Regions from separate parts of the Pseudoalteromonas sp. 2CM37A genome, predicted to be linked through region 1. Evidence: predicted binding sites of a transcription regulator. Region 1 holds the regulator's gene; the other holds the start of a gene.
The links. Region 1 encodes NrdR, which represses ribonucleotide reductase genes. Its sites were predicted from a motif close to AAACACNANATNTNGTGTTT; they were not measured.

Region 1 (3,426 bases):
TTTGAACGCGCTAAATAAAGTATTTATCATTAAGTAATTAAATGTAAAAAATAAAAATCATTTAAATTATTAATGCATTTATAAAAAAATATCATCTTAAAAACGCTGTGAAATAGATTCAATCCCTGTTTAAATATCCTCAACTTAAGAGCGTAGGCAAAGAGTCGTTTAAAGCGTACAATAAAGCCTCTAAAAAACACCATACACGTTGCCCTAGGAGACCCCAATGTTAGAACGTAGCATGAATATTTCGGATTTTGATCCAGAGTTATTTGACGCGATAAACAAAGAAACTGCTCGCCAAGAAGAGCACATTGAATTAATCGCATCAGAAAACTACTGTAGCCCACGCGTACTAGAAGCACAGGGTTCACAGCTTACAAACAAATACGCAGAAGGTTACCCGGGCAAACGTTACTATGGCGGTTGTGAGCACGTAGACGTTGTTGAACAACTTGCAATTGATCGTGCTAACGAGCTATTTGGTTCTGACTATGCAAACGTTCAGCCACATGCGGGTTCTCAAGCAAATGCAGCTGTTTTCTTAGCATTATTAGAAGCGGGCGACACTGTACTTGGTATGAGCTTAGCTCATGGTGGTCACTTAACGCACGGTTCACACGTAAGCTTCTCAGGTAAGCTATACAATGCAATCCAGTACGGGCTAGACGAAGCAACTGGCGAAATTGACTACGCACAGGTAGAAGCGCTAGCACTTGAGCACAAACCAAAAATGATTATTGGTGGTTTTTCTGCGTACTCAGGTATTGTTGATTGGGCTAAATTCCGTGAGATTGCTGATAAAGTAGGTGCTTACTTATTCGTTGATATGGCTCACGTTGCTGGTTTAATTGCGGCGGGTGTTTACCCAAGCCCAGTACCTCACGCGCATGTTGTAACAACAACAACACACAAAACATTAGCAGGCCCTCGTGGTGGTTTAATTATTTCTGCTTGTGGCGACGAAGCAATTTACAAAAAGCTTAACAGCGCTGTGTTCCCAGGTGGCCAAGGTGGTCCTTTATGTCACATTATTGCTGCAAAAGCAGTGGCATTTAAAGAAGCTCTACAACCAGAATTTAAAACATACCAAGCACAAGTAGTTAAAAATGCTCAAGCTATGGTTGCTGTTATGCAAGAGCGCGGTTACAAAATCGTATCTGATAAAACAGAAAACCACTTATTCTTACTTGATTTAATCGATAAAGATATCACAGGTAAAGATGCCGACGCAGCGCTTGGCAATGCAAACATTACTGTGAACAAAAACTCTGTACCAAACGATCCTCGCTCACCGTTTGTTACTTCTGGTTTACGTATTGGTTCACCTGCAATTACGCGTCGTGGCTTTAAAGAAGCTGAATCGAAAGAACTTGCTGGCTGGATTTGTGACGTATTAGACAACATCAACGATGAGTCAGTACAAGCGCAAGTTAAAGAAAAAGTTAAAGCAATTTGTGCAAAACTACCTGTATACGCTTAATTGCATAAGCAGCAGTAATTTAGATCACAACAAGGGGCCTGTTTACCTTTCGAGGTTTAATTTGCAGTGGTATGTTTGGTTTTTAGGCAAGGCAGAGTCTATGTAGTGTGGTTACTCCACACAAATAGGCGATAACGCAGCATAAATGCCAAACATGCACTGCCCTCGGGTTCGTCCTAGGGGTGATTTACTCTTTGTTGCTCGGTTTTTACTTAGCCCACTAGGTTACAAACCTCGCGCCGCGATCAAATCACCCCTAGATAGAACAAATTTAATCCTGAAAGGCCAACAGGCCCTATTTTTTTGCTAAGATAAAAGGCCGCTAAATAGCGGCCTTTTTTGTTTTAAAACGGAAGTACCGAGTTATGCATTGCCCATTTTGTACCGCAAAAGATACTAAAGTTATTGATTCTCGCCTAGTCGGCGGAGGCCACCAAGTTCGCCGTCGTCGTGAATGTAACGAGTGTCACGAGCGATTTACTACCTTTGAAGGCGCCGAGTTAGTTATGCCACGTGTGATTAAGCAAGATGGCAGCCGAGAGCCCTTTAATGAAGATAAACTACTCAATGGCCTTAATCGCGCCCTAGAAAAACGCCCTGTTAGTACAGAGCAAGTGGATGAAGTGGTTAATATTATTAAATCGCAGTTGCGTGCTACCGGCGAGCGAGAAATATCAAGTCACCTAGTGGGTGAGTGCATAATGGAGGCGCTTAAAAAACTGGATAAAGTAGCCTATGTGCGGTTTGCCTCTGTGTATCGCTCGTTTGAAGATATACGCGAATTTGGTGAAGAAATTGCCCGTTTAGGGGAGTAATAATGCAAAACCAAACAACCTTTACTGCGCAAGATGAAATGTACATGGCACGTGCCATCGAGCTTGCAAAAAAAGGGCGATTTACAACCACCCCCAATCCTAATGTAGGGTGTGTTTTAGTTAAAGATAACCACATAATTGGTGAAGGGTTTCATCAATTAGCTGGGCAGGGGCATGCTGAGGTTAATGCCCTTGCTGTAGCAGGTGAAAACGCAAAAGGTGCGACTGCGTATGTTACGCTTGAACCGTGTAGCCATTACGGACGCACTCCGCCGTGTGCAGAGGGCTTAAAAGCGGCAGGTGTAGTAAAAGTTATTGCAGCTATGGTCGACACCAACCCACAAGTCGTAGGTAAAGGGCTTAAAATACTCAGCGATGCCGGTATTGAGGTTGCATTTGGGCTTTTAGAGCAGCAAGCGCGGGCACTTAATTTAGGTTTTTTTAAGCGTATGGAGCAGGGACTTCCGTATGTTACGTGTAAAATGGCGGCCAGCATTGATGGTAAAACCGCGCTAAAAAATGGCCAAAGTAAGTGGATCACCGGAAGCGCTGCGCGACAAGATGTACAATTACACCGAGCACAAAGCTGCGCTATTTTAACGGGCGCCGATACGGTTATTACCGATGATGCTAAGCTCAATGTGAGGTTAAGCGAGTTGCCACAGGCTTTGCCTACTGAATTACCCCTACGCCAACCGGTGCGTGTTATAATTGACTCACAAAATAGGCTTACACCAGAGCTGGCAGTATTTAATATTGAAAGTGAAATAATAATTTTTACTACCAAGGTTGATAAATCAACGCAGTGGCCGCATTTTGTAAGGCATATAGAAGTACCACAGCAAAATAACAAAGTTAATTTAACGTCTGTTTTAGCGCACCTTGCTAAGCTGCAATTTAATCATGTTTATTTAGAAGCGGGTGCTACACTTGCCGGTAAAATGACAGAGCTTAATTTAATAGACGAATATATATTTTATTTAGCGCCTAAACTAATGGGGTGCGATGCAAAAAGCTTAGTTAATTTTGCACCGCTGACAGATATGCAAAACACCGTTAATTTGACGTTTAAAGAGTGTGTGAAAATAGGCGATGATTTACGTATAACCGCCACAAAACACATTCCAA
Region 2 (3,426 bases), on a different contig from region 1:
CGGCGGTGAACAGGTTTTAAACCATCACGTACGTCTGGTAATGCACGTCCTACAATTACGCTCATTGCGTAATCAAGGTAGGAGTTTTTTAACTCGTCTTCAATATTGACTGGCAGAATTTCATTGGCGAGATCAGTCATTTGATATCACATTCCTTCAGTATCAGCTCTTAGCAACCCGGTATTAGGCGCCAAGAGTATTTGTTATTATTTCTAAGCGACCATGCTATCACAATTAATTTAAATTTACAGGCGCAAAACTTTGCGATTTATCAATTTAGCCCTATATAATGGCCTCAGATTGACGAGGAAGTATTTTATGACCGAACATCAAAATGTAGATAACGCAGAAATAGCAAAATTTGAAGCCATTGCAGAGCGATGGTGGGACCAAGACGGAGAGTTTAAACCTCTTCACGAAATTAACCCATTACGATTAGACTTTGTGGCTAACAAAACCCAAGGTTTATTTGATAAAGAAACACTCGATGTAGGCTGTGGTGGCGGCATTCTTAGCGAAAGCATGGCACGCATGGGCGCACACGTAACCGGTATAGACATGGGCCAAGAGCCACTCACCGTAGCAAAGCTTCATAGCCTAGAAACCGGTGTAAATGTTGACTATATAAAAGTACCTGCAGAAGAATTTGCAACCCAGCACCCTGCTCGCTTTGATGTAATAACCTGTATGGAAATGCTAGAGCATGTACCTGACCCTGCTTCTATTATTCATGCAGTCGCAGAGCTTGCCAAGCCGGGGGCTGATGTGTTTTTCTCAACCCTAAATAAAACGCCTAAAGCTTACTTGTTTGCTATTGTAGGTGCTGAAAAGCTGTTAAAAATGGTGCCTGAGGGCACACACGATCACAACAAATTTATCAAACCTGCACAACTTATTGCATGGGCTGAACAAGCCGGTTTAAAAGTACGTGCCAGTGCTGGCCTGGGCTACAACCCGCTTTCTAAGCAGTATTCATTAAATACAGATGTGAGTGTTAATTACATTCTTCATTTTGAGAAGTTAGCATAATGGCTAGCTCTCATACCCCCTTAACTCCTTTTGAGTACGACGCTTTCTTATTTGATTTAGATGGCACCTTGCTTGATACAGCAGACGATTTAGGTGCTGCTTTAAATGCTGTACTTAAAAGTGAAGGTGTTGCGCAAGTTACGCCTGAGGCGTATAGAAAAGTAGCGTCTAATGGCGCCGGCGCACTACTTGAACTTGGCTTTAAAGCGCAATGGGCATCGCAACCACAAACTGAACGTATAAAACAATTAGTCAGCCACTACAGCCAAAACCTAGCGACACACACCCGCTGCTTTGAAGGCATAGAATCATTACTCATAACCCTTGATAACCAAGGTATAAAATGGGGAATAATGACTAATAAGCCCGGGTTTTTAACCGATCCATTAGTGGCTGCTATACCCGCTTTAAAAAATGCACACGTTGTGATCAGTGGCGATACCCTCACCGAGGCTAAACCATCACCTTTACCCTTACTACACTGTACAAAACTGATGAACGTAGATCCTAAACGTTGCTTATACATAGGTGATGCTCAACGTGATATAGAAGCAGGTAAAGCCGCAGGTATGCACACAGCAACAGCGCTTTGGGGCTATATACCAAGTATTGATGAGGCCAAGGGCTGGGAAGCCGATTTTAACTGGCACAGCCCTATTGATGCTTTTAACCATATATAGTGCCATGTAAATTTTTAAACACTATATATTGTGATTGTGTTAGTTTTTATGCAAAGCTTGATGATAAAAAAAGCAGTCGAAATTTATTTTCAAAATGCATAAATTTAGCAGATCATTAGTTGATTTTTAGCTATTTCAACTTAAATGATTGTTCGAAGGTGAGTGACTACTAACACAAATACGTTATCCCAAAGTTATCCACAAATAGGGGCAATTATGTCCCTTGCAAATCAGCTCAGACCACACTATCTTGTGATCTCTAAATTGAACAACACCAGATATTGTGGCCAAATGTTATTCAATTAAATTCGCCAATACGGTGAAACTTATAATAAATGAATACGTACCTTGCTTTAGCGAGGTATAAAGCATTGGTCAAAATACACAATTCCCAAGGAATACAGGCAAAGCTATGAACCAACAGTTATCTGTAAGCAAGCGTGACGGGCGTAAAGAGCCTTTAGATCTTGATAAGATCCATCGCGTTATTGAATGGGCCGCCGAAGGTTTAAACAACGTATCGGTTTCACAGGTTGAATTAAAGTCACACATTCAATTTTACGACGGTATTCGTACAAAAGACATTCACGAAACCATCATTAAAGCAGCAGCCGATCAAATTTCAAAAGAGTCGCCTGACTACCAGTACTTAGCTGCCCGCTTAGCTGTATTCCACTTACGTAAAAAAGCGTATGGCCAGTTTGAGCCACCACGTTTATTTGACCATGTTACAAAAATGGTTGAAGACAAACGCTACGACGCTCACTTACTTGTTGATTACACAGAGCAAGAGCTTGACGAGCTAGATGCTTATCTTGATCATTCGCGCGATCTTAACTTTAGCTACGCAGCAGTAAAGCAGCTTGAAGGTAAATACCTAGTACAAAACCGCGTAACGGGTGAGATTTACGAAAGCGCCCAGTTTTTATATATCTTAGTGGCTGCGAGTTTATTTTCTGACTACCCGCGCGAAACACGTACTGACTACATCAAACGTTTTTACGATGCAGTATCAACGTTTAAAATCTCTTTACCTACGCCAATTATGTCGGGTGTGCGTACCCCTACGCGTCAGTTTAGCTCGTGTGTACTTATTGAATGTGGAGACAGCCTTGATTCAATTAACGCCACATCATCTGCCATTGTTAAGTACGTTTCACAACGTGCAGGTATTGGTATTAACGCCGGCCGTATTCGTGCTTTAGGTAGCCATATCCGTAATGGCGAGGCGTACCACACAGGTTGTATTCCTTTTTATAAGCACTTTCAAACAGCAGTTAAAAGCTGCTCGCAAGGTGGTGTACGTGGCGGTGCTGCAACGTTATTCTACCCGCTTTGGCATTTAGAAGTAGAAAACCTACTAGTACTTAAAAATAACCGTGGTGTTGATGATAACCGTGTTCGTCATTTAGATTACGGCGTACAGTTTAATAAACTAATGTATTCTCGTTTAATTAAAGACGACTACATTACATTATTTAGCCCATCAGATGTGCCTGGCCTTTACGATGCATTCTTTGAAGACCAAGACGAGTTTGACGCGTTATACGTAAAATACGAGCAAGACGAGTCTATTCGTAAAAAGCGTATTAAAGCGATTGAGCTTTTCTCAATGTTCGCACAAGAGCGTGCCAGCACAGGTCGTATTTATTTACAAAACGTGGATCACTGTAATACGCACAGCCCGTTTATTTCTAAAGTTGCGCCAATTCGCCAA

Region 2: nrdA (class 1a ribonucleoside-diphosphate reductase subunit alpha) is a predicted target of NrdR. The motif match lies at 1,979-1,998, and genes of this name have one in related genera.

What each region holds. Positions count from the first base shown of each region.
Region 1 covers NZ_JALNTJ010000011.1:22,150-25,575, reverse strand. The annotation lists gene glyA (serine hydroxymethyltransferase) at 227-1,483, shown strand; gene nrdR (transcriptional regulator NrdR) at 1,849-2,298, shown strand; gene ribD (bifunctional diaminohydroxyphosphoribosylaminopyrimidine deaminase/5-amino-6-(5-phosphoribosylamino)uracil reductase RibD) at 2,301-3,426, shown strand, end outside.
Region 2 covers NZ_JALNTJ010000001.1:316,205-319,630, reverse strand. The annotation lists gene gyrA (DNA topoisomerase (ATP-hydrolyzing) subunit A) at 1-140, opposite strand, end outside; gene ubiG (bifunctional 2-polyprenyl-6-hydroxyphenol methylase/3-demethylubiquinol 3-O-methyltransferase UbiG) at 319-1,029, shown strand; gene MTF68_RS01380 (HAD-IA family hydrolase) at 1,029-1,709, shown strand; gene nrdA (class 1a ribonucleoside-diphosphate reductase subunit alpha) at 2,122-3,426, shown strand, end outside.